Regions from separate parts of the Paenibacillus sp. FSL R7-0313 genome, predicted to be linked through region 2. Evidence: predicted binding sites of a transcription regulator. Region 2 holds the regulator's gene; each other region holds the start of a gene.

Region 1 (8,147 bases), 620 kb from region 2:
GCTGTTTGGTCGTACTCATCTCTGACCAGCCTCCCTTAACTATGATTTAATGTTCATCTGCCATTTGGTTTCATTATCATGTTCTCTAATTCAATCTGAAATTCGTTCATTCACATGCGGTACAGGTTTTATTTTACTCCTCACATTAATAATGTATAATATATAGTTATACATATATACATAACCAAATTGATATGGATGGTGATTGACATGGATTTACTTCAACTTCGTTATTTCTGCAAAATCGCCCGGCTGGAGCACATTACACGAGCGGCAGAAGAACTGCACGTCTCCCAGCCAGCTTTGAGCAAAACGTTGAAACTGCTGGAACAGGAATTAGGAACCGAATTATTCGATCGAACAGGAAAGTTCATCCGGCTGAACAACTATGGTCGTGTATTTCTGAAATATGCCGAGCAATCTCTTGAAGCACTCGAAAATGGAAAACGGGAACTTGCGGATATGTCATCTGGTCAGGCAGGCGATATCCGTCTTGCATTCCCTGTAGGCTCTCACGTGGTTCCCGCCCTGTTATCCCGATTCAGACAACAATATCCGGATATCACATTTACGTTAATCCAGCATTTTGGTCCTTCTGATCCTCCGAGGTTTGATCTCTGTATCTCTTCGCTGCCCTTGCAGATTCCCCGAGTGGAGAGCTTACCTCTTCTGACAGAGGAACTGTTCCTGGCTGTGCCCGCTGACCACAAGCTCGCCGGGAAAACATCCATCCGACTGGAAGATGCAGCTGAGGAACACTTTGTCACGCTACGCGCAGGGAACGACCTTCGTGAACGAACCGACAGCCTGTGCCGGATTGCCGGTTTCAATCCGAAACGTATTTTCGAAAGTGATGATCCGGCAACCGTACGTGGACTCATTCGCGCTGGACTTGGTATTGCACTTGTTCCCGCGGTATCCTGGGACGGATCTGTGGGTGAACATGTACGATTGATTCGGATTGAACAGCCTGTATGCGAACGAACGATTGGGATTTCCTGGTTGGAAGATCATTACCTGTCCAAAGCTTGTCTGATTTTTCGCGAGTTTACGGTCGCTTATTTCCGTGAGCTGGCGCTGGCTGATGCCCCTGGTGATTCCTCGCTCTGAGAAGTCGCATCACTGCCTTGCACAATTTCTCAATGTAATACACCATCGTGAAGGCTAGAATCGCAGTGCAAATCAGCAAAAACACGATGCTGATGCCGAGCGGCATCTCCTTCACATAACTGCCCATCATCCAGATCGTCAGATTCAGTGCAAAATAACTGGCGAGATATGCCCGAAACGCATATTTGGCAATCCAGCGAAAAGCAGGCAGGAATCGGACATTCATACGAATCAGTCCCGTTGCACCAGCGTACAGGAGCAAGATTAGCGCCATGTTAAACAGCACCATCGACGGTTTCAGATACGAAGACTTCAACAAATTCATATCCTCAAATCCATAAGCAAACAATTCCCGGTTCACCCAAATAAACAACAGCACACCGATGGGCAGCAGTGCCCACTTCATTTTGTCCAACCAGACAAGGCAAACTTCCTTATATATGGATGTACCCATTCCCAGCAATGCAAATAGTCCATACATGGCAAAGATTCGATCCGTGTAGACCAGATCGGGATGCAAAAGATCCAGCAGAACATATCGGTCATAGAGCAGAATCAGAATGGCATACACGATGATGGATACTACCCATGCCACAGCTGCTTTTTTTCGATTCCGAATCATGAGCAGAGCCAGTGCAGTCACCAGCGGAATGAGCAAATGATATTGGAACATCATGACCGTATACCACAAATGCGGGGCTGCCGTTCCCAGCAGAAAGGCTTGTACAACATCCCCCACCTGCTCATATCCGCCTGCATTCACCGTTAATATATATACGGTAGTCCAGAAGAGATAAGGCCCGATGATCTCTTTGGCTTTATGCCATACATAGTGTCCATACTTTACGTCTCGCAGTTGTGCCACATCATACAAAATGGCAAAAATAAAGGCAGGTGCCGAGAACTTCGCCAGATTGTACAACATGCCAATCTCTATTCTGTGAGATACATCGGGAAACTGCTTTAAGAGAACCGACAGGATCAGCTGCATCATCACAGCAGTTACTGCAACCGCTTTAATAATCTCCGGCTGTGTTGCAGCCGGTGAGGTATCGTCCATTCTTTTTACACCCATAGGTGATCTCCTTTCAGCCATGTCAACACAATGAGAATTCACGTCCCCATCTTCACTTCTGAAACTTCATTAAGCCCTAGTAGTGTGTTTCGTGTTAGCAAAAAAAATACCAAATTTTGAAAAGATCATATCGACGCGTCGTTATGCCTCGTAGTATATGCCTTGATTAATCAGCCTGTATAATATCCATTTGGATATGTATATATGTCGCTCTGGAAATATATATAAAAATCTGTGACCGGGATCACACCAACGAATAGTTGACTGAACTATCTTTATTAGTGAATTAAATCACATAAACTGTCGTCAACTACTTGTATAATTTCAAATATAAACCACTAAAATTTTGAGTAATGTACAGCGTCTATTCAAGGAGGCATACACACATGAACGGAAAAAAAGAGAACCTCATCATCATTGGTAACGGTATGGCAGGAATCAGTACTGTTGAACAAATTCTGAAATTAACTACGCGATTTGATATTACCGTTTTTGGCACCGAGCCCTATCCTAACTACAACCGCATTATGTTGTCGTACGTACTGGAAGGAAGCAAAACGCTGGACGATATCGTGCTGAACGACCTTCACTGGTATGAAGATTACGGCATTACATTGCACACAGGCACAACGGTTACACGAATCGATGCCGAGACACATGAAGTTGTAACTGAAGATGGAACTCGCGTTCCTTACGACAAAATCATCATTGCAACAGGCTCCAACTCCTTTATTCTCCCCGTACCGGGGCATGACAAAGAGGGTGTTGTCGGTTTCCGTGATATCGCCGATTGTAATGTCATGCTGGAAGCTGCTAAGCAGTATAAACGAGCGGCCGTTATCGGGGGCGGTCTGCTGGGTCTTGAAGCTGCCAAAGGTTTGGTACAACTCGGCATGGAAGTTACCGTAGTGCATCTGATGGAAGATCTGATGGAGCGTCAGCTTGATCCGCAAGCTTCAGCCATGTTGAAGGCAGAACTCGAACGTCAGGGTATCCGGTTCAAAATGGGTGCGCAGACTTCCGAACTGCTGGGTGGCGAACGGGTTGAAGGAATTCGTTTTGCAGATGATACGGTTCTGAATGTTGATTTTGTGGTCATGGCTGTAGGCATTAAACCCAATACGGCTGTAGCCCGCGAAAGCGGTATGGAAGTCAACCGGGGTATTGTCGTGAATGACTATATGCAGACTTCACTTGAGAATGTGTATTCGGTCGGGGAATGTACAGAGCACCGCGGGGTATGTTACGGCCTCGTTGCCCCATTGTTCGAGCAAGGCATGATTCTCGCGAAACATATCTGCGGAGTTGAGACGGCTCCGTATGAAGGTTCTGTGGTATCCACGAAATTGAAAATTTCGGGTGTGGACGTGTTTTCAACTGGTGAATTCATTGACAGTCCTGAGCACACCGTCATTTCGCACAAAGACGACTGGAAACGGACTTACAAAAAAATTCTGCTCCGCGATAATAAAATGGTTGGTGCCGTTCTCTTTGGTGACATTACGGATTCTGCCGAATTGCAGAAACTGATCAAACAACAGGCCGAAATGACCGAAGAATTGTATGGTTCACTCATGGGTACAGACTGCGGCGGTCATAAGAAAACCACCTCTGTAGAAACGATGGCTGAAGACGAGATTGTCTGTGGCTGTAACGGTGTAACCAAAGGAACGATTGTTGATGTCATTACCAATCAAGGACTAACCAGCGTAGATGAGATCAAAGCCTGTACAGGTGCAACACGCTCTTGCGGTGGATGTAAACCAGTTGTGGAACAGATTCTGCAATATGTACTTGGTGACAGTTTCAGTACTGGAGCCAAACAGGGCATCTGCGGATGTACTTCCATGGGACGGGATGAGATTGTAGCTGAGATTCGTGCAAAGGGATTACAAACAACCAAAGAAGTCATGAATGTTCTGGGCTGGAATCAACCTGAAGGTTGTTCCAAATGTCGTCCGGCAATCAACTATTACCTTGGCATGATCGCACCGGATACTCACGAAGACGAAAAGGAATCCCGTTTTGTTAACGAACGTATGAACGCGAATATTCAAAAGGATGGAACGTATACGGTTGTACCTCGGATGTACGGCGGGGTGACTACTCCAGCGGACCTCAAACGCATCGCTGACGTTTCAGTCAAATATGATGTGAAAGCAGTCAAAGTTACTGGCGGTCAGCGTCTCGACTTGATTGGTGTTAAAAAAGAAGATCTGACTAAAGTCTGGGCTGAACTGGATATGCCTTCAGGTTATGCATACGCCAAATCGCTGCGTACGGTCAAAACATGTGTCGGCTCCCAATTCTGCCGATTCGGTACACAGGATTCCATGGCCATGGGCGCTCGCATCGAACGTAAATTCGAACGTCTGGATCTGCCAGCCAAGTTTAAATATGCCGTCAACGGTTGTCCACGGAACTGTGCAGAGGCATGTACCAAAGATATCGGTATCGTTGGTAACGACGGAGGCTGGGAAATCTTCATCGGTGGTAACGGCGGTATTAAAGCAAGACTTGCTGATTCCTTATGCAAAGTGAAAACAGATGAAGAGTTGATTGAACTGTGCGGAGCCATCATGCAATATTACCGCGAGACAGGTAACTATCTGGAACGGACTTCCGAGTGGGTGGAACGCATGGGTCTGGAGCATATTCGTTCGGTTGTCGTGGATAACCTGGAGGAACGCAAAGCGTTGATGCAGCGGATTGAATTTGCACTTGAGCATGTTGAAGAACCTTGGCAAAAAGCGATTCGCAATGAGGAAGGCGAAAGCAAAATGTTCCATGGAATCGAAGTATCGGCTCGTCCATAAGCAAGCTTGCAGGATTAATACTGGAGAATGTTAAATAGATAAGGAGTGGTTTAAGATGACGACAAAACAATCAGGCATCTACTTCCCCGCCGGAGTAGTTGAAGAATTCCTGCCACGAATTGGAAGAGTAGTTGAGATTCGGGACCATCAGCTTGCTGTCTTTCGTGCATCGGATGGCACCATCTTCGCCGCTGATAATCACAACCCCCACCCCAAGGGTGGGCCGCTGGCAGAAGGCATCGTGTCCGGACATTATCTGTACGATCCGCTGTATGATTGGAAAATTGACTTGACTACCGGTGTTGTGCAAGCACCGGACAATGGGCAAGTGCAGATGTATCCGGTGAAGGTAGAGAACGGCCAGGTCTGGATTGAAATATAGCTCCATCGAAACGTTCAAAGATTGATGCAAAATAATGGGGGAAACCGTGATGTATACACCAAGTGTTGAGGGAATTATTGAAGCTGCGGTTAAAAAACGGGATCAGATGAACTCAAATCTTTCACGCTACATGGTTGCCGCCTTAATGGCGGGTGCCTATGTAGGGCTTGGCATCGTACTGATCTTCAGTATTGGTGCCCCGCTCCTTGCGGCACAGTCACCACTGCAAACCATGTTAATGGGCATGTCCTTCGGACTCGCCCTCACGCTGGTCATCTTTGCCGGATCGGAACTATTTACAGGCAACAACATGTTTTTCACCATGAGCACGCTCGCAGGCCGGACCACAGTTAAAGATACACTGAAAAACTGGGGACTCGTCTTCCTCGGCAACCTGCTAGGTGCGATCCTGCTCAGCCTGCTTATTGTAGGCAGCGGCCTGTTCAAAACGGCTGCGCCTGAACATCTTTTATTTGTCTCTTCTGCCAAAAAGATGGCCGCTCCCGTATCGGAGTTGTTCTTCCGCGGCATTCTCTGTAACTGGCTCGTCTGTCTGGCGATCTGGATGGCAGCTCGCACAAAAGAGGATATCGCCAAAATTGCTCTCATCTGGTGGTGTCTGTACGCCTTTATTGCAAGTGGGTATGAGCACAGTGTTGCCAATATGACTTTGCTGTCCTTGTCCTGGCTGTTGCCAAACCACCCGGATACCATTACTCTGGCGGGCTGGTTTCATAACATGATCCCAGTGACGCTTGGTAATATCATCGGCGGTGCCCTCTTTGTCGGAATGGCGTACTGGTATACTTCACCGGTACGTAAAAAAGCATAATTTTTTATTCAACTGAACTTATGTAGCACTAGGTAACACAACATCTACACACTAAAGCCACGATGGATGCTGAACTCACGTTCAATCACACATCGTGGTTTTTTATTGTTTGTTGATAACCTGCGTACTCTCTCGTACGTTCCCTTTCATCCTCTCGTCCTTCTATAGAATTAAAACTTCATTTTACCTTCGTCGCTATCCGCGTTAATCCACAGTTGACATAACTGGCGTATAGTCGATGGATACTCACACTTATACTCAACCAGCAAAGGATGAACGCTTATATGGGAATTCACACATACTTCAGGTCACTAAACGATCTTGAACGTATTATTCGTACACCTGGCAAATTCAAATTCGAAGAACACAGCGTATCCGCCCATTCCTGGAAAGTGGTACAGTACGCCAAAACGCTCGCAGATATTGAGGAGCAGCATGGAGTCACCATTGATTGGAAGAAGTTATACGAAATTACGAGCAGTCATGATTATGGCGAAATCTTCATCGGTGATATCAAAACACCAGTCAAACATTATTCACTGGAGCTGCGATCGATGCTGCAAAAGGTGGAAGAAGGCATGGTTGAACATTTTATTAATGAAAATATTCCTGAAGAGTTCCAGCCTATTTTCCGCAGACAGCTGCGTGAGGGTAAAGACCAATCGGTTGAAGGACTGATTCTCGAAGTCGCAGACAAGATGGATCAGGTATATGAAGCCTTTGCCGAACTCCAACGTGGCAATACGGAGAAAGAATTTATCGTTATGTACCGTTATGCCTTGGTCAAAATCAAAAATATCGACCTCCACTGTGTGCAGTATTTCCTGGAACAGATTCTCCCCGACATGATTGAAGAAGGTATCCGCTCCCCGTTTGATATTCGCAAAATAACCGAAGAAGCTCTGGCCCAGTGATCAGCTCAAGTCAACATGGTTCTCATCATCCATGGACAGGGCTTTTTTTCGTTCCTGCAATTGCAGTCGGTACTCGCTAGGGTACATGCCCGTTTTGTTTTTGAAAATCCGGCTGAAATAGTGGGAATCACTGTACCCTACCGCTCCACCAATGGTCTTGATATCCATATTCTCGTGTGTGACGAGCATACGCTTCGCTTCATTAATCCGCAGACCTGTCATATATTTCAGCGGAGTCTCGCCCGTTACTTTCTTAAAACACTTTCCCAGATAGTCCACACTAAAATGCATCTGTCCTGCCATGTCCTGGAGTGTAATCTCATGCATGTAATTCTGCTTCAAATACAACTTAACGGCCTCTGCGATATCCTCCGGCTTCACCTGTTCATCCAGCACGGCACTGATATGGGCAAGCGAATCCACAGCGCTCCCAAGCTTCAATTCCATCGCATCCAGCAGTGTCCGAAGCTGTTCTTCCGATAATGGTTTGAGCAGATAATCCTCCACCTTGTAACTGATCGCCTGCCGCGCATATTCGAATTCATGATAACCACTCAGAATGACAATTTTCACATGCGGATAGGCAAAATACAGATGTTTGGCGAGTTCCAATCCATTCATTACCGGCATCTGTATATCCGTTACAACCAGATCAGGTACGGATTGTTCAATGAGCTGTAACGCTTCCTGACCGTTCCGCGCCTCACCAATCACCTCGAACCGGGTGTCCAACTCTCTGAATTTGCGTGAGACATTCCGGCGAATCAGGGCTTCATCTTCCACAATAATCGTTCTATATTTGATTGTCATGGGTTCAGTCATGCTCCTTTCGAATGGAACCACCTATGGTAATCTGGACACCGCCGGAAGGCTTGTTTGTAATCAGCATGTGGGCTGCCGTGCCATACCATAATTTCAATCGGACCCATATATTCTTGAGTCCCATTCCGTTAATTTCAAGGTCAGGCATACGCTCCCACTCCTGTGATTGTTCGATGTAATGCATGATCTTGGCAAG
Region 2 (8,147 bases):
TCGGATTCTGCACAGCCACCTGACGATATACAAACCAACCTCCAAACAACACAACGGCTGAAATGACGGCAGTTAAAGCAATAGGCAATACTTTTAGTTTCAAGTGAATTACCCCTCCCAGATTTTGGCCCAACCTACTGGCTTATTGGTATATAAGAATATGTGCACATTGACTCCTGCGATAATTTCGACAGGTTTATTTGTTTTGAATGTAACTTTGAGTACATATCTGAGTATATCACATCGTATATACAATTTCGAAGGCGAAAATATGAATAAATTATTAATTTTAACTATTTAAATTATTTAAGTTTACGGGCAACACAAAGAACCGGTTCAGTCGGATATCCGTCTGCCGGTTCTTTTGTTTCATTCATTCTCTAGCTATGTCACTCTATTTGTTCTAGCTGTTCGGGAGTGTGTAGACCAGGTCCACCTGTTCTCCGTTGCTAAAACGATAAAAACGATAGTGGTTATGCGTACCGTCTTTATAATACACTTGCCACACATATATTCCATTCACAACTCCGGGCATGATTCGCTTAATCTCGCCGGCAGGAACTTCAGAACTGAAGCGATTGCGGATCTGCGCTTCGGACATGCCATTCTGCAGCAGCTCACTGTGTACAGCGTTTGCACCCTTAGCCGGTTGATTGTTTGCATCGAATTTAACCCAGACCATAACATCCTGGTTATCCTTGTTTTTGCCGATCAGGGTCCAGTAGATGTTGTCAGAGCCTTCTTTGTCTCCCCAGATGTACTTGCGCAATTCATCATAGGATGTAATGCCCAGTTGCTCCTGTGCTGCCTGTATTGCGAGCGCTTCTTCCTTGCGCTGGTCCTGCGTGACATGGACGTAATAACGCTGAAGTCCAAACAGAATCAGAACCAGTGCAAGCAGCGAAATCCATATCCACTTCTTTTTTTTCTTCAAAAGCCGAACTTCCTTTCCCTATGATGCTCTATCCTGCAATTAACGAGCAAGCAGACCATCAAATGCCAATTGAGACTCACGCAAAATGCGCTCTTCATCCAGCGTCAGACATTCGCCATGTTTCACCACTTGTTTCCCATCCACCCATACGTGCTCAACATCTTTGGCAGAAGCCGAGTAGATCGTATGTGAGATCAGGTCTGTATGTGGATAGAAATGTGCCTGTTCAATGTCCAAGGCGATAAAATCAGCCTTCATGCCGACCTGGAGTGCTCCGGTATTGTTCAAGAAGATTGATTTGGCACCATATGACGTTCCGAGTAGTAACGCTTCGCCTGCTGGCACTGCCGTCGGGTCACCAGATACACCTTTGTGGATCAATGCAGCCAGTCTCATTTCCTCGAACATATCCAGGTTGTTGTTACTTGCTGGTCCGTCAGTTCCGAGTGAAACGGTAACTCCTGCTTTCAGCAACGCAGGTACACGCGCAACACCGGAAGCGAGTTTCAGGTTACTTCCCGGGTTATGGGATACAGCCACATCATGACGGGCCAGAATCTCAATCTCTTCGTCATTCAGATGCACCGCATGTGCAACCAGGGATGGACGGGAGAAAAAGCCCAGTTTCTCCAGATGTGCTACAGGACGCAGTCCATAATCAGCCACGTTCTGCTCGACTTCACGAAGCGTTTCCGACATATGTGTATGAAGAGGAAGGTTTAGGTCGTTCGCGACCTGTACAAGCTTCTCTATGTAGTCAGGAGGGCATGTATATGGTGCGTGTGGCGAGATTACGGTTGTAATGCGACCATCTGCCTGTCCATTCCACTCACGTGCAAACGCTGCCGACTCCTCCAGCTTCCGCAGTTGCTCTTCTTCCGAGCACAGCCCGATTACACCACGTGCCAGTGCTGCTCTAACGCCGGATTGCTCCACAACTTTGGCAACTTGATCCATGTGATCGTACATGTCCAGGAAAGCTGTAGTTCCGCCTTTCAACATTTCAAGCACCGATAGCGAAGTTCCCCAATATACGTCTTCTGAAGTCATTTTCGCTTCCATCGGCCACATTTTTTCCTGCAACCATACTTGCAACGCAAGATCGTCTCCGTGCCCTCTGAGTAACGACATTGCTGCATGACCATGCGTATTGATCAGACCCGGCAGGAAGAACAATCCTTTTCCATCCACTTTGGTACAATTTTCGTCTCCATCCGGCAATGTCTCACCAATATGCACAATCTTGTCATTCTCAACAACCATGTATCCTTGAACAACGTTCCATGTTGTGCCGCCTTCATTAACGGCAAATTTGCCGTTGTGAATTACCCATCTATTTGTTGTCATCTTCCTCGTCGTCCTTTCCAGTCTCCAAGTAATAGGCCAAACTAAGCAGATCCGTTGTAAAGTCAGCATGGTGAATGCGGATATGCGGCGGTGTTTTTAGAATTGTTGGTGCAAAATTAAGGATCGCTTCAATTCCCGATTCAATAAGCTGATCGGCTACATTTTGGGCTTCCGTATCCGGAACCGTAATAATACCGATGCGGATGTTATCCGTTTTAACCGCTTCCGTCAATTCATTCATTGGTTTTACCGTCAAACTGTTGATTTGACTACCAATCTTCGGTCCATATGCATCAAATACAGCAACAATCTTCATGTTGTCTTTCAGATATGCGTTGTAGTTGGACAAGGCCTGTCCGAGGTTACCCGCACCTACCAGAGCTACATTAATTTGCTGATCGATTTTGAGAATGTGACGAATTTTCTCGATCAAATAGGATACATCATACCCGATCCCTTTACGACCAAAATCACCGAAGTAAGCCAGGTCTTTACGAATTTGGGCCGGATTCAGATCCAGCCTTTGTCCAAGCTCTTGAGAAGAAACAGTAGCCACCTCACGCTGGTGCAACTCGCTCAAATAGCGCAAGTATACAGGCAGACGTCGTACCACCGCTTCCGAAATTTTATCCGATTTCATTCTTGCTCCCCCTTACCAAGGCCACGATAAAATAATAGATGAAAAGATGAGCATTCTGTATAAACTCAATGATAGACGTGACATTTTATACAGAATGCTCCTTGTAATTTAGGTTATAAGTTCTTACGTGCAACTGCTTTAATCGGATACGGAAATATCTAATAAAGTTTAACGCCAAACGATAGTGTCATGCAATGATATAACGAACAAAACAACCATTATTCTTGTTCATTAGCAGGTTTTTCCAACCACTCGGTGATTCGTGGAACCATCTGCTCCGTGAGCATATGCTCCATTTTGGGACCTGGTAATGAATATAAAAAGAATTTACCATAGTACGCTTCAATCACACGTGTATCATAAACAATGACAATTCCTCTGTCCTTTGCTGTACGCACCAATCGGCCAAATCCCTGCTTGAAACGAATGACCGCTTGTGGCACGGACAGTTTCATGAACGGATTTTTCTTCTGTTCCTGAAGCAACTCACTCTTGGCTTCCACCAACGGATGATTCGGCGGCTGGAAAGGCAGTCGCACTATAGCGAGACAGGTCAGAGCCTCTCCCGGGATATCTACACCCTCCCAGAAGCTGCTTGTGCCCAGAAGTACTGTTGCTTTGGCATCTTGGAACCTGCGAGTCAATTTGGAACGACTTCCACTATCAACGCCTTGACCAAGCAACGAGATGTCGTTGCCAGACAGCGCCTCTTTCAGTGGATCATAGACCTGTCGCAACATCTTGTATGAAGTAAACAGAACCATCATGCGTCCACGCGTAGCAATTGCCGTCTCTGCGAGTGATTGCACCAGCATATTAACAAAGTGCGCATCACCCACACTGCCCTTCACACTCGGGAAATCACGCGGAATCACCAGAAGTGCCTGATCGCGATAGTTGAAAGGTGATGGCAGCATTGATGTTAACAACCGATTATTCTCGGAAGCTTCCTGCAAGCCAAGCTGCTCAATCATGAACTGGAATGACTTATCTACCGAAAGCGTAGCTGATGTAAGCACAACACTTTTCTTTTTATCAAAAAACAAATCCTTAAGTTGTGCACTGACATCTACAGGTACGGCATACAGCTGGAGAGATTTGCTGCGGAACTGGCCGCTGGCTTCCATCCAGTACACCGTTTTGGCGTCATCCATACGCATGAAGAAACGTAGATTCTCCTTCAATGTGGTCAGATCTTTCAGTAATCCTGTAATGTCCGTGATCAGACTATCCGATTGATAATCATCCTGATCCTCTTTCACTTCAAGCAGCAATTTGTCCCCTTTGCGAACCAAATCGCCCAGAGTCACATAGATCTGGTTCTCCAGATCCTGCAACTCCTGCCATTTTGCAGGTTTCTGAGATGCTTTCAGACGCAGTGAAAATTGCCCCGTCTCGCCCGGTGAAGCATCACTTCGTTCAGGCAACAGACCAAACAAGGCATCGCTCATACGATCCCACAGTTCCTTGACCTCAAGAGCGAGCGGGAACATCTGGTCCACCATGGAGCCCCATTGCACCGAATTTTCATGCCCGGATAACTGCGAACGAAGCATAGGCAGCTGACCATTACGACTGTCTTTAAACAGGCGGGTCAGTGTATGAACCAAAGTGAAATATTTCATATGCATTCCAAGATGTTTACCAGCGACATCCTCCAGATGATGTGCCTCATCGATTACAAGACTCTCATAGGCTGGCAGCAGCTGATGCGCGGCTTTCACATCCGTAAATAATTTGGAGTGATTGGTGATTACGATATCAGACAACCCTGCCTCATGTTTGGCACGATGGTAGAAACATTTACGGAACCATGGACAGGATCTTCCCAGACATGATTCGGATTCGCTCTGTACCGTCTCCCAGAAGTCCCCTCCGCGTCCGCTAAGGTTAAGTTCCTCATCATCTCCGGTTTCAGTCTGCGTAAGCCAGACGATCATCTGAGCGGCTGTGAAATAATCCTCTTTAGGTGTGGCGAATTCACGTTTATTGATTTTGTGTTCAAATTTGCGCAGGCACAGGTAATGTCCACGTCCTTTGAATACAGCAGCCTTAAACGGGAACGGAACCACTTGAGTCAGCATCGGAATGTCCCGCTCTCTCAATTGCTCCTGCAGATTGATCGTATGCGTGCTGACCATAACTTTCTGTTCTTGTTTCACACTTTCGTAAATAGCAGGCAACAGATACCCTAGAGATTTGCCGGTACCCGTTCCAGCTTCGATCAAGAGATGTTTCTCTTCATCCAGGGCTTGCCTTACACTGCTGAACATCTGAGTCTGCGCTTCACGCTCTTCGTAATGATCCAGTGTATCCTTCAGGTTCTCCCGAACCTGGTCCATAAACTGTTCGAAGCTTACACCATCAAGGGGGTTAGCCTCCCGCTCATCGCGTGGTGCACCAATGTCGGTCCAATCACTTACATTAAGAGCAAGCTGACGATAATAGGTATGTCCGTCCAGATCCTGAATCGGCTCTGCTTCCTTCTCACTGCGCATCCCGTCCAAAAACCAGCCCAAGTCACTGTCTTCTGGTGCAAACAGGTCACTGAGGCGCTGAATCGTTATGAGCGGTAATTCCTTTAACTCATCCAGACACTTGAGCAGCACATAGGCTGTCGCCAGTGCATCACTGTCTGCCTGGTGAGGGCGATCATGTTGAAATCCAAATTCGGAAGACACATAACCGAGTTGATAAGAACCCAGTGATGGGAATGTAATCTTCAGAAAATCAATCGTGTCCAGAATACGGCCAGTGAACGGCAAATAACCGCAACGGTCAAGAGCATTCTGCAAAAAGTGAAAATCAAAGGCAACGTTGTGTCCAACAAGCACCACATCATTAAGCAGCGGAACCATCTCCATCATCATCTCTTCGAGTGAAGGAGCGTCCGCTACATCTTCATCGGTAATACCCGTCAACCCCGAAATAAACGGGGGAATCGGCACACCAGGGTTCACATAAGAACTATATATTTGAGTTATGCTGTAGTCATGATCTATGATGGCAAGTCCGGCCTGTATAATCTCACCGTCGGACTGCGTGCCGGTTGTTTCGAAATCCAATACGGCAAATTTCATTGCAATGTACGGTCCCTTCCATTCCAGTCTATGTTACAGCATAGCAAAAAAAAGGGGATTTGAAAATTAACTGACAAAAAAGCGGTGTCCCCGCCGCTATGCCAAAGGAGGGAACACCGTTTTTTGTCGCCGAATTCCCGCTTAATGAAGGGTCGTCAGCTGATTAGCATATTGCAATTTTCCCCTGTTCAACCTGCAAGCTTCCATGTTGTACAGTGGTTCGGTCAATGTCGGGTCATACTGAAGGGCCTGTGCAAAGAGTGAACATGCAGCTTCGGGATTCGCAAGCTTGGCTTGAATACAGCCCAGGGCGTTACATACAAGCCCTTTTAAGCGAGGTGAACCCTTAAGGTACATGATCTGCTGCAAATGTGTCCCGGCTTCCGCCATTTGTTCCAGATTCAGATACGCGAGCGCCAGGTAAAAGCGAGTCAATGCACTCTCCGGATGGTCGGTCACAACCCGGGAGAACTGCGTGATCGCCTGCGGATACATTTGTAGTTTGAAATAGCCCTGACCTCGACTGAAACATTCCAGATGGAGTTCAGGCAGAGCGGTAACAGCTTCCTGTTCCGGTTCAAGGGAAGCAGGCTTATCCATCTCCCGCTCCCTCACCTGGCTCATCTTTTCTTCAAACATCAGCCATTCATCCAGCATTCCGTCACTCATCCGCTTAAGCAAATTCCACTTTTGCAGCAATTCTTGTTTGTTCAGGCCTTCAGCGGAAGGATAGCTCTTGATAATTTCATCTAACATGTCGTTCATTTCTGCGAAAACATGCTGGAACATCGATGCATCCCACCCTTGAAAAAATGGATTAGTGCAGTGACCTGTACTCATTTTTTGCTTCAAGGGCCGATTTCATTCTCCTTACCAGTCGATTACATAATTGTTGCGTGGACTTCCTGTTTCATCGTTTGTACAGGTTTATTCTGTCCATCTACAAATACAACGGTTGGTTTGTGAGTATTTGCCTCTTCTTGCGACATCATGGCATAAGAAATGATAATGACGTTATCTCCAGGCTGCACCAGCCGTGCAGCTGCGCCGTTAAGACATATGACCCCGCTCCCGCGCGGTCCTGGAATCACATAAGTTTCCAGACGTGCACCATTGTTGTTGTTCACAATTTGCACTTTCTCGTTTTCCATCAAGTCGGATGTTTCCATCAAGTCTTCATCTATGGTAATGCTGCCCACATAGTTCAAGTTGGCTTCCGTTACCGTAGCCCGGTGGATTTTGGATTTCATCAGTGTTCTAAACATGGGACAGTACCTCCGATTTTTGCAACCTTATATTGTCAATCAATCTTGTTTTTCCGAATTTCACCGCAAGTGCAATGAGCAGATCATCACGTCCTTGAACTTCCTCCTGATCTGCGAGCGGCTCCAGACTTGGAAAAGCCTGAATCTCGGCGTAGTCGATAACGGCAAGCGGTGAGCTTGCAATCTGCTCGCGCAGAATACGACGGATATCTGCAGCGTTTATAGCTGCACCTGTATCTGCGGCTTCCTGAGCTGCACGCAGTGCCTTCGACAGAACCAATGCCTGTGTACGCTGTTCTGCGCTAAGATAGACATTTCGTGAACTGAGGGCAAGCCCATCCTCTTCGCGAACAATCGGACAGGGTACAATTTCTACAGGCATATTCAAATCATTCACCATCTGTTGAATGACCGCAACCTGCTGAGCGTCTTTCATTCCAAAAAATGCACGCTGTGGCTGTACGATGTTAAACAGTTTGGAGACTACGGTCGTTACCCCGTCAAAATGCCCCGGACGGGAAGCGCCACATAGGCGCTCCGTCAGTTTTGAGACCGATACGGTCGTTTGTGTTGCCTGTGGATACATCTCTTCAACAGAGGGAATAAATACGATATCTACTCCTTGTGAGCGTGCTGTTTCCACATCTCTGGCTTCATCCCGCGGATAGCTGTCAAAATCTTCATTAGGGCCAAATTGAATCGGATTAACAAATATGCTTAATACCACGATATCGCTCTGTTTTCTTGCTGCCTGCATCAAGCTTGCATGACCTTGATGAAGATAACCCATTGTCGGTACCAGACCTACAACGGACGCACTGGACCGAATCGCTTGACGCTTCAAGCTTAGTTCCTGTCTTAACTCTGCGATTGTCCGTAAT
Region 3 (8,147 bases), 190 kb from region 2:
GTTTGTCAGAGATGTCGCCTTCCCAGTACAGATGTGTACCTTCCGGATAAGTTCTATCTTTCATGGTAACCAGCAGATGGTTGAAATTTGCTTCCGAGAAACAGTTGGTATTACCGCGCTTTTCCAGTACAGTGGTTAGTTCTCTCATAAGTCTATCTCCCCTTTATGTCCATCGGACGACCTTCTGTAATAAGCAGTAGCCTCCGAGGTTCGCCGCAAACCGTTGCCGTCCTGATCAGGGTCATCTCGGCCGGGAGGAAGGACGGTACAAATTGCGGTGGTTCAATTTTTAAGTTCAGTATATACCTAATCTTACCGTTTGAGGGGGAAGGAAAGGAGGCAAAAATGACGAAATTTCAAACATTGTGATTAAATTCACTTTTAATGGAGACGATGAATTTTACAGCCCTATATTTTAAATATGAAGTGAAAATGGTCGTATGAAGGACACTACAAAACTTAAATTAAATTTGTTATACTTTGTGAAAAAAATCACATAATTAAGTTTATTGTCATGTTACGATGTGAATGTAAACGAGAGAGACAAACTAATACGAACCTTTAGGAGGATGAGGGAGATGGCTGTAAAGAACGAAGTCGCCCCAGCAAAAGAACCGACAGCAGGTCAGTATATTCAAACGTTAATTGACAAAGCGAATAAAGCACACGCCGCATTCATGAAGATGGACCAAAAGCAGATTGACCGGATTGTGCAAGCAATGGCGCTTGCGGGTCTGGATAAACACATGATGCTCGCCAAGATGGCCGTAGAAGAAACAGGCCGCGGAGTGTATGAGGATAAAATCACCAAAAATATATTTGCAACAGAATATGTGTACCACAGCATTAAGTATGACAAAACCGTAGGTGTGATTGAAGATAACGAATATGAGAGCTTCCAGAAAATTGCGGAGCCGGTTGGTATCATCATGGGTATTACACCAGTAACCAATCCAACATCAACAACGATGTTTAAAGCACTGATCTCCATCAAGACGCGTAACCCGATCATCTTTGGTTTCCACCCATCTGCACAGAATTGTAGCCGGGAAGCTGCCAAAATCTTGCTGGAAGCGGCTGTGAAACATGGTGCACCAGCAGATTGTATTCAGTGGATTGATGATCCTTCCATGGATCGTACAAACGAACTGATGAATCACAATGATGTGGCTCTCATTCTGGCAACAGGCGGATCAGGTATGGTACGTGCAGCGTATAGCTGTGGTAAACCTGCACTGGGCGTAGGACCGGGTAACGTTCCTTGCTTTATCGAGAAAAGCGCAGATATCAATCAGGCAGTGACGGATTTGATCCTGTCCAAATCTTTCGATAACGGCATGATCTGTGCTTCCGAACAAGCGGTCATCATTGAAGAACCGATCTTCGATCAAGTGAAGAAAAAAATGATTGCGAATGGCTGTTACTTTGTTAACAAAGATGAAGCAGCAAAATTGACAGCAGGTGCGATTAATGCCGAGAAATGTGCGGTGAACCCGGCGATTGTTGGTCAATCTGCGGTAAGCATTGCGAAATTGTGCGGTATTGAAGTTCCAGCAGGCACCAAAATTCTCGTGGCCGAGATTGAAGGGGTGGGTACCAAATTCCCATTGTCGGCTGAGAAATTAAGCCCGGTACTGGCTTGTTACAAAGTCAAAACGGCAGCAGAGGGCATTGAGCGTGCGGCAGAAGTGGTTGCTTTTGGCGGCATGGGTCACTCCTCGGTTATCCACTCCACAAATGAAGAAGTGATCGGCAAATTCGCAGATCGTCTGCAAACTGGACGGATTATTGTGAACTCACCATCCACACACGGTGCCATCGGGGATATCTACAACACGAATATGCCATCATTGACACTGGGATGCGGATCATACGGACGTAACTCGACTTCTTCCAACGTAACCGCTGTGAACTTAATCAATGTGAAAAGGGTGGCTCGCCGTACCGTGAATATGCAATGGTTCAAAGTGCCGAACAAAGTCTATTTCGAAAAAGGGGCAACACAGTACCTTGCCAAAATGCCTGACATCACACGTGTGGCGATTATTACGGATGCGATGATGGTGAAGCTTGGATATGTGGAAAAAGTAGAGCACTATCTGCGTCAACGTCAAATGCCGGTAGCGATCGAAGTATTCTCCGATGTAGAGCCCGATCCGTCCACAACGACGGTAGATCGCGGAACAGAAATGATGCGCCGTTTCCAACCGGACTGCATTATCGCACTTGGCGGTGGATCACCGATGGATGCTGCCAAAGCCATGTGGTTGTTCTATGAATATCCGGACACGGACTTCAATGACCTGAAACAGAAATTCATGGATATCCGCAAACGGATCTACAAATATCCACGTCTCGGTGTAAAAGCGAAATTTGTAGCGATCCCAACAACATCGGGTACAGGTTCTGAAGTGACATCGTTCGCTGTTATTACAGATAAAAATCAAGGTAACACCAAATATCCATTGGCCGACTATGAGCTGACACCAGACGTAGCGATTGTCGATCCGGAATTCGTATACTCCCTGCCTAAAACGGCGGTTGCGGATACAGGTATGGACGTACTGACGCATGCGATTGAAGCATATGTGTCTGTTATGGCAAATGATTACACAGATGGACTTGCGATCAAAGCCATTCAACTGGTGTTCCAATACCTGGAGCAATCGGCACTGCAAGGCGACAAACTGGCACGTGAGAAAATGCATAATGCTTCCACAATTGCCGGTATGGCATTTGCCAACGCATTCCTGGGCATTAACCACAGCTTGGCGCACAAATGGGGCGGTCAGTACCACACCGCACACGGACGCACCAATGCAATCCTGATGCCACACGTCATTCGATACAACGCGAAAAAACCGACCAAATTTGCATCGTTCCCGAAATATTCGCACTTTGTAGCGGATGAGCGATATGCCGAAATCGCCCGTATCTTGGGATTGCCTGCTCGCACGACAGAAGAAGGCGTAACCAGTCTCATCAATGCGATTCGCAAACTGAACAAAACATTGGGCATTGAAGAATCGTTCCAGGAAATCGGATTTGATGCCAAAGACTTTGAAGCACATGTAGATTATCTGGCAGACCGTGCCTTTGAAGACCAATGTACAACCGCCAATCCGAAGTTGCCGCTGGTAACTGAACTGGCTGATGTATACCGCAACGCTTTCTACGGAAAGTTTGAATAATAAACTTAGAACGAAGCATGCCTTACGGCAAGAAGATCAGGGTTCCCCGAGAGGGGAGCCCCGATTGCCGTCTTTCACACAATAACGAGAGGGCAGAAAAACAGAAGAGTGAAGCCTCTGTTTTTCAGGATTTATTTTAAGATTTGATTTGCTCCGAGCATAGAGGAGCAAAAGGGTTCTAAAGAGGTGGCACGGAATTCGTGATGTGGCCGTTTGAGCCAGATGTTCACACAATAAAGAAAAGGGCAGAAAAACAGAAGAGCGAAGCACCTGTTTTTCAGGATTTATTCTAAGTCTTGTTTTGCTCCGAACATGGAGGAGCAAAGGTTCTTAAAGAGGTTACACGGAATCCGTGATGTGGCCGTTTGAGCCAGATGTTCACACAAAGACGGAGATGGCAGAAATAACCTGAAAAAGCGAAGCTTGCGTCTTCGAAATAAATATTGAATTTTATTGTTTTATTAGTAGAACTACCTAATGTACACGATAACGGAGAGGAGAGAAAAAACCTGAAGAAGCGGAGCGGTCGCCTTTATCAACGGATTTTCACCTTTGAAAAAGTGAATCAAAAAATCCGGGGATAACAGCGATCGGAAGGTCATTCTCTCCTTGTAGTGGCCAGTGTACATCATCTATGGTTCATACGCTTTTTCAGTAAATTTAAATAATGAACAGCGATCGGAAGTTGTTCTGCCCGCGCAGTGGCTAAGTGTGAATTTACCGGGTTCAATGGGACAAAGCGCAGGTGGAGTGAGTTAGTTCACTGACTTTGTGACAAAAATCACAGATGATGAAAGCCCCAAGTCGTATACTGAAAATGTAAGAAAAACATTCATCCCGCGGTTCCGGTTCCCAAGTAGAGAGAACATGTTCCGGTTTTATGTGAAACAATTCACATTAATCGCGGCTCTGGGCACACAATGCTACGAATGAAGCAATATGTTATGTGTCCAGAAATCCAAATTAGTGGAGGGATTAAGATGTCGGTGATTGAAAAAGATGTCAAACAACAAACAGGCTGGAGAAACTTTACCAAAGGAACATGGACCAAATCCGTAGATGTGAATGATTTTCTGGCAAACAACTTGTCTCCGTATTACGGTGACGAAGCATTTCTCGCAGGTGCAACCCAGAATACCAAGGAATTGTGGGAGATCGTATCTGATCTGACCAAAAAAGAACGGGATAACGGCGGTGTCCTTGACGTTGATGTGAACACACCAGCGACTATTGTTTCTCACCAACCCGGTTATCTGGATCAATCCAAAGAGCAGATTGTCGGCGTTCAGACTGATGCTCCGTTCAAACGTTCCATTCAACCAACAGGCGGAATCCGGATGATGATTGATGCATGTGAAGCATACGGCTTCGAATTGCCTCAAGGTGTCATTGATATATTTACGAACATTCGCAAAACTCATAACCAAGGTGTATTCGATGCTTATACTTCCGATATGCGTGCAGCGCGTAAAGCAGGGATTATTACAGGTCTTCCAGATGCGTATGGCCGTGGCCGGATCATCGGTGACTATCGTCGTGTAGCTTTGTACGGGGTAGACTTCCTGATTCGTAACAAAAAAGGCGAATTGAACGCACTTGAAGTTGATGTCATTGATGAAGATGTCATTCGTCTGCGGGAAGAATTGTCTGAGCAGATTCGTGCATTGCAAGAATTGAAGCAATTGGGCGATATGCACGGGTTCGATATTTCCTTGCCAGCGACAACAGCAAAAGAAGCATTCCAATGGTTGTACTTCGGTTATCTTGCTGCAATCAAAGAACAGAACGGTGCTGCGATGTCCCTGGGACGTGTATCTTCTTTCCTGGATATCTACATTGAACGTGATCTGCAAGAAGGTATTCTGTCCGAAGAACAGGCTCAGGAATTGGTTGACCATTTCGTAATGAAACTACGGATTGTCAAATTCCTGCGTACACCGGATTACAACGAATTGTTCAGTGGAGATCCAACATGGGTGACGGAGTCCATTGGTGGTATGTCTGTGAATGGTGAAACACGCGTAACCAAAAACAGCTTCCGTTTCCTGCATACACTGCACAACCTGGGACCTGCACCAGAACCGAACCTGACTGTACTATGGTCCACGAAACTTCCAGAAGCTTTCAAAGATTATTGCAGTAAAGTATCCATTGAAACAAGTTCAATTCAGTATGAAAATGATGATCTGATGCGTCCAATCTACGGTGACGATTACGGTATTGCTTGCTGTGTATCGGCTATGAAGATCGGGAAACAAATGCAATTCTTCGGTGCTCGTGCCAACCTGGCCAAAGCTCTCCTGTATGCGATCAACGGTGGTCGTGATGAGAAATCCGGAGCACAAGTCGGACCTGAGTATCCTGCCATTACAAGCGAAGTGCTGGATTACAATGAGGTTATGAAACGTTTCAAACCAATGATGGAGTGGCTCGCGAAGCTGTATATGAACACCCTCAACGTCATTCACTACATGCACGATAAATACAGCTATGAGCGTATCGAAATGGCATTGCATGACCGTGACATTGTACGTACGATGGCTTGTGGTATCGCTGGTCTGTCGGTTACAGCAGATTCACTGAGTGCAATCAAATATGCCAAAGTAAAACCAATTCGTAATGAACAAGGCATCGCCGTTGATTTCGAAATCGAAGGAGACTTCCCTTGTTACGGTAACAATGAAGACAGCGTAGACAGCATTGCTGTTGAACTGGTTGAGAACTTCATGGGCATGATTCGTAAGCACAAAGCTTACCGTAACGCAGTGCCAACACAATCCGTTCTGACGATCACATCCAACGTAGTATACGGTAAGAAAACAGGGACTACACCGGATGGTCGTAAAGCAGGTGAACCATTTGCTCCAGGTGCGAACCCAATGCATGGTCGTGACAAAAAAGGTGCACTGGCATCCCTTGGATCTGTAGCCAAATTGCCTTATGAACACAGTCTTGACGGTATTTCCAATACCTTCTCCATCGTGCCAAAAGCATTGGGTAAAGAGGAGACTACACGTAAATCCAATCTGACTGCGATGATGGATGGGTACTTCGGTCAAAACGCTCATCACCTGAACGTTAACGTATTTGATCGTCAGCAATTGATTGATGCGATGGATCACCCGGAAAACTATCCGCAACTGACTGTACGGGTATCCGGATATGCGGTTAACTTCATTAAACTGACTCGTGAACAACAGTTGGATGTCATCAACCGTACGTTCCATGGCTCTATGTAAGTAATTTGCAAGTAGAAGACCGTTAGAGCAAGGCATTCCAAATCATATTAAACGCACAGCGGATGCGGATACAGAAAGGAAGAGGCAGCATGGTTAAAGGACATATTCATTCACTCGAAACTTTCGGGACGGTTGACGGCCCAGGCATCCGCTTTGTGCTTTTTATGCAAGGATGTCTACTCAAATGTCAGTATTGCCACAACCCTGATACATGGGCGCTGGATGGTGGAAAAGAAATGACGTTAGAGGAGGTACTGGCTGAAATTGAGCCTTATCTATCCTACTACCGCAGCTCTGGAGGCGGACTCACGATATCTGGCGGAGAACCAACGTTACAGGCCCACTTTGTAGGGGAAATCTTCAAAGAAGTGAAGCGCCGCTGGGGATTGCATACGACACTGGACAGCAACGGATTTAACGAACCGGAACGGATTCACGATCTGTTGGATCACACAGACCTGGTTCTGCTGGACCTCAAACATATTGATGATGAGAAACACATCAAGTTGACAGGCAAATCCAACGAGAGAACGTTGAAAACGGCCAAGTGGTTATCGGAGCAGGGCCGGAAAATGTGGATACGCCACGTGTATGTGCCTGGCATTCATAACGAGGAAGAGGATCTGCTTAACCTCGGACGGTTTATTGGGACATTAAATGGCGTCGAGAAGTTCGAAATTCTTCCATACCATCAGATGGGGATTTACAAATGGGAAGCGCTCGGTAAAGTATATCCACTGGATGGTGTTCCTTCACCAAGTGAAGAAGAAGTGGAGCGGGCGTATCGCCTGATCGAACAAGGTCGCCAGGAAACGGCTGGTGTGGCTTGTTCAGGTAAGTAATCTAACCTTTATATATAGTAAAAACAATCAATCAAGCAGTCCTTGCGAACATGTTTCGCAGGGGCTGTTTTTTTGCTGATATCCATTGTAAATGCAAGATTATGGGTCCAGTGAAGGATTTTATCCCTCCATTGATGAATTGTCATCCTTACGATGTAAGCTCCGGCTTTTTATAATCAGAGTGTAAAGCCAAATGCTCAATATCTTGAGGAGGGTCAACCAGATGAAAAAAGGAATGACATTACTGCTTTCATTATTGCTTATCACTTCATGGACTTTGGCGGGATGTGCAAGCTCAAGTAACGAGCCACAGCAGGGCGCAGGCAATACACCTGTGGAGGAGACAAGTAAGGAACCGGTTGAGATGCTTCTCCGTCACACGCAGGTGGGAGCCGACAAACAGAAAAGACTGGCCATTCTGCAGGATGTTGTGGACAAAGTTGAGGGTGAGATACCCAATCTGACCTTTACGCTGGATGGTGTCGAATCCGATGTGAATCGCAAGGAGAAGCTTCGCGGGGAGATGGCGGCAGGTAACCCGCCGGATATATTTGAACTGTTCGGTAGCCCGGATTCCAAAGTTTATGCCAAGGAAGGTATGCTGCTTGATCTGACTCCGATCTTGCAAGAGCTGGGCATTCAGGACCAGTTTACATCGCTTGAACCGTTTACGTATGAAGGCAAAGTATATGGACTGCCGATTGGCGGTTCGGGCGAAGGTTTTTTCTATAATAAAGAGTACTTCGAACAAAAAGGATGGAAAGCTCCAACCACCATGGCTGAACTGGACAATATACTGGCCGAGATCAAGGCCGATGGCAAAGTGCCGCTTGCTTCAGCATCCAAGGCGGGCTGGGTACCGCTTATGTTAACCA
Region 4 (8,147 bases), 2.2 Mb from region 2:
TCGGATGACACTGCACAGATCCAGAATATAGCGTTCCAGTCCACCCCCAAATACACGACCGAATTCCCGGTTGTACCCGTCGGTGAAACTATGCGTCAGAATACTCACCACGCCCATCTCACGGTCCCTCCTTCCAGGGAATCAGCCGAGGTTCCGGATCAAGGATCGACTCGTAATGTGCAAGATTGCCCCACTCACCGCTAGGATCAATGCGCTTGTAACGCAAATATTTACGAACCCGGTCCTCCAGACTGCCGGCCCAGCCGAGATGCTGAACCTTCAGTTCCGTGCTGACCCCAGGCAATACAGTGCAGGACAAGGGAAGACGAGGAACGTGATGATTCTGTTGTGGATAAAAATAAGGATATCCAGGCATATAACGTACAAGTGAAGCGGTATGCCGCTTGTGCAGACACCAGAGATCATCTTCCCGGTAGTGGGTCCGGCCACCCCACATATCGTAGAAACGGAATGCAAACCAGTCCGCATACTCCTGATTAATCAGAGTGCGTATGGCTTTCTTGGCCTCTGCGCTGTACAGCTCATCCGCATCAACCGAGAGCAGCCAGTCGGGACATGTTCCCGTAGCCGCTTGCCATAAGGTGTTGCGAAGCCGCCATTCCTCGGCGAATAGCGGTTTCTCCAATACCTCCAGACGGACTACCTTCGAATAGGCTTTGCATATGTCCGGGGTTCCGTCTGTACTGGCATCGTCTACAATCACGATCTCATCCACGAACTCACTCAGATCATGCAATACTTCTTCAAGGTATCGGCCACGTTCGTTGCGAACCTGGAGCATGGCGGTCAGCTTGTTGCCTTTGCTTTTGCGAACCCGACGAATGGAGAAGGGCTCTTTGAATACACTTGTTTCCTCTTGTGATACAGCAACATCCTGTTCTCCCTGACCTTGTGAATCATTCCAGTGATGCACTTGGCTTCGGATGTCCTGTGTTGGTTGTGCATGATCCGGGGTGTGATCTCCATTTTCCAATGCGTCTGTATGTGTTCGATCGACTGTTTCGGTTGGCGTGTAGGTGATTTCGGTTCGGATATCCCTGTGAACCATTGGCCCATTCAACTGTTGTCTACGCTTCTTTGGGTCCAGCATCATGGCACCTCCCCAAGCAATTGCTGTACAGCATGATCCAACAACTCCAGTTCGACAATCCGGGCGAGCGCATCTTCATCCTCCAGTGCCGTTTCGAGAAAATGTCGGACTGCCCCGTGTCGTTCCCCTCGCAGTGCCAGCGCACTGCCGGATAATTGCTGATAATCCCGGCGACTGGCATCATCCTGAATATCGACTGCATGCACCAGAGCCAGTGCCTCTTCCACACGTCCAGTCTCCTGGTAGATGCGGAATTTCCAATGTCTCGCCGTTTCTCCGCCAAGTTCGTCCAGGATACGCAGGGCATTTCCGTAATCATCGTTCATACGCAGTAGTTCCGCTCGTACAAGTTGATCTTCTCCTGCCTCCAGCCAGCGACATAACTGTTCATAATGATGCCGTTCCTGTTCATCGGATGCGCTAATTCCGTACACTCGCAGGGCGTCCTCCAACTCTCCAGCCCGGGCATGAATGGCAGACAGGAATCGATAATGGGAGATCACACAATCACTGCGACCATTCATGACTGCATGGGTGAAGGCCTCTTGCAACGAATGGACGGCCCGCCGATCTTCAAGCAAGTACTCATAGGCTGCCAGCAAAAAGGATATCGTCTCATGTGCACCTGCTTTGGCACGAAGCTGGCGGTAGAAGTCGGCACGTACACTGCATTGAAGCAGGGTGACGCTATCCGGAGTGCCTGACAAGACCTGCCGCAGCGCATGCAGGAAGAACAGTTCGTAGTCCCGGAGAGGGACTTCGAGATCATCCTTTTGCATCGTACCCGCAGGTGCAGGGTCTTCGCCGCCCAGCCAGATAACACGTACGCCTTGGAATAACAGCTTCATATAACGTGTTTCGGAGGATGTGCCTACCAGATCGGCGATGCCGACCAGTTTGGAAATACTGCTCTCCCATAGCGGAGATTCTGCTTCGTTTCCAGCAGGCTCAGGGAGCAGGGCAATACATAGCTCAGGCTCCAGCGAAGCTGTAGCCATTAGCCAGTAGGGATGGGCGATTACGGCTACGGTGCGAGGTTCCAGCAATAGCTGCTCGGCTTCAGGGAGGGAGATGACACTGATGACCGGAGGTACATCTTCTGTTTGCGTCAGGCTACTGACATAGAAGACCTCTCCCTCGATCGACAGCAGTGCAGCAATATCGGGATAGGGAAAGGATGACCAGCCACCTTTGCGAGGGAAGAGAACATATCGGACAGGGGACTGTGCTGTACTGACCTTATCCAGGCTGGCTTCGGTGTCTTCACCTGGTAGTGGTGCAGGTTTTTCCATGAATAGTTCACCTCACCTTGACTGTAATATGGAGCGTCATTCGCTCTGCATGTGCTTCATGCTTTCACTTCATATGTAAAGCCCTCACGGTACTTCGCATGATATGCCTGAGACTAACATATGGGCATTCCGTCCCAAACATGAGTATCTTCCATGAATAGATGCAGTTGGCAAGCTGTGATAATAGGCTGAATTTTATCTTTTGTGTGACTAGGATCACTTTTTTTTGCTCTAGAGACGAAGATTGTGATAATTCTCACATGTATAAAATAGGTAATCTGGCACAATACGTTCATCAACGTATTTGGCGGACAGACAGCGAAGGTGCAGCTTCAATGCCAGATACGCATACTGCGAAGTGAACAGAAAGAAGGGGTAACGGTATGGATCCGATTATGTTATCGCGTATCCAATATGCACTTACAACGATTTTCCATTTCTTTTTTGTCCCGCTATCCATCGGTCTTGTACTGTTGGTTGCGATTATGGAGACGTTGTACGTTGTTAAGGGGAAGGAAATCTACAAAACGATGGCCAAGTTCTGGGGCAAGCTGTTCCTGATTAACTTTGCCGTCGGGGTTGTCACAGGTATTTTGCAAGAGTTCCAGTTCGGTATGAACTGGTCCGAGTACTCCCGATTTGTCGGGGACGTGTTCGGTGCGCCACTGGCTATTGAAGCGCTACTGGCGTTTTTTATGGAGTCTACATTTATTGGTTTGTGGATATTCGGATGGGATCGTTTGTCCAAAAAAGTGCATCTGGCCTGCATCTGGCTGGTGTTTGTCGGCACATTCCTGTCCGCGCTGTGGATTCTGGCAGCCAATTCATTTATGCAACATCCGGTCGGGTTTGAGATTAACAACGGCCGAGCCGAGATGAATGATTTCTTTGCTCTCATCACGAATGGTCAGCTTCTCGTCGAATTCCCACATACGATTTTTGGGGCATTGATGACAGGGGCTTTCGTCGTAACCGGGATTAGTGCCTACAAATTGATGAAAAAGCAAGATGTGGAGATCTTCCGCAAATCGTTTAATATTGCGATCATTATCGCTCTTGTTTCTTCATTCGGCGTCGCATTCTCGGGTCACTTCCAGGCGCAATATCTGGTGGAGACACAGCCGATGAAGATGGCAGCCAGTGAGGGCACATGGACAACGACAGAAGATCCGGCGCCATGGACGGTGGTCGCTTTTATCGATCCGGATAAACAGGAGAGTACGGGTGAGATCAAAATCCCTGGATTACTCAGTTACCTGTCCTACAGCAAGTTCTCCGGTAGTGTCAAAGGCATGAAGGAACTGAATGCTGAGTATCAGCAGACATATGGACCGGGGGATTACATCCCGCCGGTACGGACAACGTTCTGGAGTTTCCGCATTATGATCGCAGCGGGTGGTTTGATGATTGTGCTGGCTCTGTACGGTACGTTTCTGGCTATGCGCAAGAAGCTGGAGGTCGCTGGAAAGTGGTTTATGCGTCTGATGGTATTTGCCATATCCTTGCCGTTTATCGCCAATACATCAGGTTGGATTATGACCGAGGTTGGCAGGCAGCCGTGGACGGTATTTGGTTATATGACCACCGAAGCCGGGGTCTCACCGAACGTATCCGCAGGAATGATCCTGTTCTCGACCATTGCTTTTACCGCTGCGTATACGGTTCTCGGAATCGTGATGGTATACCTGTTCGTACGTGAGATCAAAGCAGGACCGTTTGCGGTCGAGAAGCCGGAAGATCACGATGAATCGGCCGATCCGTTCGGCGTGGATGGAGGTTATTCCGTTGTCACTAAGTGAGTTGTGGTTTTTGCTGATTGCCGTATTGTTTGTTGGTTTTTTCTTTTTGGAAGGTTTTGATTTTGGTGTGGGGATGTCTACAGGCATTATTGCCAAAACAGATCGTGAACGCCGGACCCTGATCAACTCGATCGGTCCGTTCTGGGATGGTAATGAAGTATGGCTGATTACAGCAGGGGGAGCGATGTTTGCTGCCTTCCCGCACTGGTATGCGACGTTGTTCAGTGGTTTTTACCTGCCACTTGTGGTGGTGTTACTCGCCTTGATTGGCCGCGGAGTTGCTTTCGAATTCCGCAGTAAAATGAAACAGCAGCGCTGGCGCAAAACGTGGGACATCATCATTGTTGTCTCCAGTGCACTCTTGCCGTTCCTGTTCGGCGTGGTCTTTGCCACGTTGATGAAAGGTCTGCCCATTGATGGGGAGATGCAGTTGCGTGCAGGATTCCTCGATATTGTTAATCCGTACACCGTGATTGGTGGCTTGAGTGTAACCCTGCTGTGTCTGGTTCATGGATTGCTGTTTGCATCACTACGAACAGTAGGTGATCTCAGAGAGCGTGCCTTGAAGACAGCGCAAAAATTGATGCTGCCGCTGGCTGCACTGCTCGCCGTTTACGCGTTAATGACGTATTTCATGACCGATGTATTCGCCGTACGCGGCTGGGCTCTTTGGATCATGGTTGTACTTGGCGCAGTTTCGCTTGCACTTGCGGCATACTTTGTTCGTCAGAAGCGTGAAGGTTGGGCTTTTGGAATGACTGGGGGAGTTATTGCAATTGCCTTTGCCTCGGTCTTTATCGGACTTTTCCCAAGAGTGATGGTGAGTTCCTTTGGGGCGGCATATGACCTGACTGTATACAACGCCGCATCCGGCGCTTATTCATTGAAAGTAATGACAATTGTAGCTTGCACATTGCTGCCGTTTGTTCTTGGTTATCAGATCTGGAGTTATTATATCTTCCGTAAACGCCTGAACGAGCAGCACCACCTGGAGTACTGATATGGGACGGGGGCTGCTGAAGCTGCCGGGCATCCGGCCTGTACTTGCGCTGGCCTCAGCGCTGGTGCTGCTACAGGCGATGACGATCATGATGCAAGCCAAATGGCTGGCACATGCCATCACGGCATTGTTTGAAGGTTCATCCGTAACGGAGCAGTATCCTGTACTGCTGCTGTTCCTGGCTGCTTTTGCCGCCCGCTACGCCCTATCCTTCTGGTTACAACTCGTGACTTCACGATATGCGGAGAGAACAGGGACCGATCTGCGCAGACAGATGGTGGAGCAGTGGTTCAGGCTCGGGCCGCGTTATGCCAAGACAAAGGGCACAGGCCATCTGGTCACACTGGCACGTGAGGGAACAGCTCAATACAAGACGTATCTCGAACTATTCATTCCTCGTATGCTGGGCATAGGATTCACACCTATCGTCATTTTGCTGTATGTGTTTAAGCTGGATCTGATGTCCGGGGTTATTCTGATGCTGACACTCCCGATCCTGATCGTGTTCATGATTCTGATTGGTCTCGCAGCTCAGCGTAAGATAGACGGACAATTCAGATCCTACAAAGCACTTGCTAACCATTTTGTTGATACCTTGCGGGGTCTGGAAACGCTAAAAACATTGGGACAAAGCAAAGCACATGAAGGGTCCATTTTGCGGGTCAGTCAGCGGTATAGGAAGGCAACGATGTCCACCCTGCGCATGGCCTTTCTGTCTTCGTTTGCACTCGACTTCTTCACCATGCTGTCCGTTGCTTCCGTGGCGGTTGGTCTGGGATTACGTCTGACGGAGGGGCATATGCTGCTCGGCCCTGCGTTGACGGTACTGATTCTGGCACCCGAATATTTCCTGCCTGTACGTATGCTCGGCGCTGATTATCATGCCACATTGGACGGTAAGGAAGCCGGAGCAGCCATTAATCAGGTGATTGAACGGGGGAAAGTCGCCGAACAGAAACAGAAAGAAGCCTATGCAAATGTTGTTGCAAATCCCGTTACGGCAGAGGACGAGGCTGGATCTACACCATCATTATCTTTGGGTAAAAGGAAAGCCAGCACTTCGACCATACGTGTCGTGTTGAACGATAAAATGGCTGCGGGGCATCTTGCTCCTGATCCTGCTTCTGTTTCTACTATTCCTGAGCTTGTTTCTTCCGCTTCCTCAGTGTTCTCCTGGAATGAGAATAGCAATTTGGCTCTAACGGATGTACAGGTACGGCATGATGATGAAGGTCCTTATTCGCTAAAGGATGTCACATTTCAGATCACGGGTCTTGGCAAAATCGGTATTATTGGCGCCAGCGGAGCAGGTAAATCCACGTTGATTGACGTATTGGCTGGATTTCAGCTTCCTACTTCAGGCCAAGTATTAGCCAACGGACAGCCAGTTACATCGGATATGCTCGAATCCTGGCGAAGACAGACGGCAGCTATCCCGCAGCATCCGTATATCTTTAGTGGAAGTCTGGCCGATAACGTTCGTTTCTACATGCCGGAGGCTTCGGATGCGGAGGTGGCTAAGGCCATTAGCGCAGCTGGATTAACCAAGCTGCTGTCCTCATTATCCGGTGGGTTGCATGAGCCTATTGGGGCTGGCGGCAGACAGCTCAGTGGTGGGCAGGAGCAACGGGTGGCGCTGGCAAGAGCCCTGCTTAGTAAACGGAACATCCTGCTGCTTGATGAACCGACAGCTCATCTGGATGTGGAAACAGAGTATGAATTGAAACAGACGATGATGCCACTGTTTGAAGGAAAACTTGTATTTTTGGCTACCCATCGCCTGCACTGGATGCCGCATATGGATCGAATTATTGTCATGGATGGCGGCACAGTGGCAGAGACGGGAACACATCAGGAATTACTGGCACGACAAGGTGTATATTATCAGATGATTCAGGCCCAGATGGAGGCGATATAAAATGAAGTCCGGATATGAACATATGGAGACCGTCCGTAACGGAAAAGAAAAAAATAGCTGGATTGCTCCGTATGTGGCACAGTACCAGTGGAGATTCATCGCAGTCATTGCGCTAGGCACTTGTGCTGCACTGTGTGCGGTACTGCTGCTGTTTACCTCCGGATTTCTGATCTCCAAGTCTGCACTGCGTCCTGAAAACATTTTGATGGTGTATGTACCTATTGTTGGGGTACGTGCATTTGGGATATTCCGTGCCGTCTTTCGATATATTGAACGATTGGCAGGACATGATGCCGTACTGCGTGTGTTGGCCGATCAACGGGTGAAGTTATATCGCATTCTGGAGCCACAGGCCCTGTTCCTGCGCTCTCGTATGCAGACCGGAGATGTACTCGGAGCACTCGCCGATGATGTGGAGCGGTTGCAGGATATCTATCTGCGCACCGTTTTTCCCGCCGTCACCGCGCTTGTGATGTACGGTGGGACTGTGATCGCCTTTGGCAGTGTTGATCTGGGATTTGCGGTGTGGATGGGCTTGTATATGTTATTTCTCGTTGCCGTGTTACCTGCGATTTCCCTGAAAGTGACGTGGAAATGGCGTGTACGGCTGAAAAAGGAAAATAGCAGGTTGTATACCCGTCTGACCGACGGTGTGCTTGGACTGGGGGATTGGCTTGCAAGTGGGCGAGCCGCGGAATTTGTTCAGCAGCAGGAAGAGGCGGAGGAACAGGTCGACGCGATTCTTCGCAAGTTGCGGCGCTGGACACGCTGGCGTGATCTGATGGCCCAGTGTGTCATTGGCCTAATGGTATTATCGGTTACGTTATGGGCCGGAAATGCTGCTTCTATCGGGCAATTACCTGCCGTGATGATTGCTGCTTTTGTGCTGGTGTTATTTCCACTTACGGAATCACTTCTGCCTGTAGGGGATGCAGTGGAGCATCTTCCACAATACCGGGAATCGCTGGACCGCTTGAAACAGCTGGAAGGGAAAGAGCATCTTCCGGTGCAGCATGGAGCGGACGAT

Evidence for each region. Region 2 encodes Rex, which represses fermentation and respiration genes when NADH is low (regulators of the CRP and FNR family bind a similar motif). Its sites were predicted from a motif close to TTGTGAAATATTTCACAA; they were not measured.
Region 1: the regulator Rex is predicted to act here: its motif matches at 2,465-2,482, upstream of nirB (nitrite reductase large subunit NirB).
Region 3: the regulator Rex is predicted to act here: its motif matches at 4,072-4,089, upstream of pflB (formate C-acetyltransferase).
Region 4: the regulator Rex is predicted to act here: its motif matches at 2,648-2,665, upstream of NSQ38_RS06955 (cytochrome ubiquinol oxidase subunit I).

Annotation. Positions count from the first base shown of each region.
Region 1 is NZ_CP150219.1:3,197,153-3,205,299, reverse strand. Features, by position in the region: gene mdcA (malonate decarboxylase subunit alpha) at 1-19, opposite strand, end outside; gene NSQ38_RS13985 (LysR family transcriptional regulator) at 211-1,110, shown strand; gene NSQ38_RS13980 (acyltransferase) at 1,049-2,185, opposite strand; gene nirB (nitrite reductase large subunit NirB) at 2,572-5,001, shown strand; gene nirD (nitrite reductase small subunit NirD) at 5,057-5,383, shown strand; gene NSQ38_RS13965 (formate/nitrite transporter family protein) at 5,433-6,215, shown strand; gene NSQ38_RS13960 (YfbR-like 5'-deoxynucleotidase) at 6,500-7,129, shown strand; gene NSQ38_RS13955 (response regulator) at 7,130-7,939, opposite strand; gene NSQ38_RS13950 (histidine kinase) at 7,944-8,147, opposite strand, start outside.
Region 2 is NZ_CP150219.1:3,812,161-3,820,307, reverse strand. Features, by position in the region: gene NSQ38_RS16885 (hypothetical protein) at 1-103, opposite strand, end outside; gene NSQ38_RS16880 (DUF5590 domain-containing protein) at 404-934, opposite strand; gene NSQ38_RS16875 (amidohydrolase) at 974-2,281, opposite strand; gene NSQ38_RS16870 (redox-sensing transcriptional repressor Rex) at 2,268-2,921, opposite strand; gene dinG (ATP-dependent DNA helicase DinG) at 3,140-6,001, opposite strand; gene NSQ38_RS16860 (tetratricopeptide repeat protein) at 6,143-6,766, opposite strand; gene panD (aspartate 1-decarboxylase) at 6,883-7,266, opposite strand; gene panC (pantoate--beta-alanine ligase) at 7,259-8,147, opposite strand, start outside.
Region 3 is NZ_CP150219.1:3,624,772-3,632,918, forward strand. Features, by position in the region: gene NSQ38_RS15910 (Crp/Fnr family transcriptional regulator) at 1-148, opposite strand, end outside; gene adhE (bifunctional acetaldehyde-CoA/alcohol dehydrogenase) at 579-3,191, shown strand; gene pflB (formate C-acetyltransferase) at 4,172-6,430, shown strand; gene pflA (pyruvate formate-lyase-activating protein) at 6,520-7,272, shown strand; gene NSQ38_RS15930 (extracellular solute-binding protein) at 7,496-8,147, shown strand, end outside.
Region 4 is NZ_CP150219.1:1,568,135-1,576,281, forward strand. Features, by position in the region: gene NSQ38_RS06940 (glycosyltransferase) at 1-117, opposite strand, end outside; gene NSQ38_RS06945 (glycosyltransferase) at 119-1,114, opposite strand; gene NSQ38_RS06950 (hypothetical protein) at 1,111-2,403, opposite strand; gene NSQ38_RS06955 (cytochrome ubiquinol oxidase subunit I) at 2,787-4,202, shown strand; gene cydB (cytochrome d ubiquinol oxidase subunit II) at 4,147-5,202, shown strand; gene cydD (thiol reductant ABC exporter subunit CydD) at 5,204-7,120, shown strand; gene cydC (thiol reductant ABC exporter subunit CydC) at 7,122-8,147, shown strand, end outside.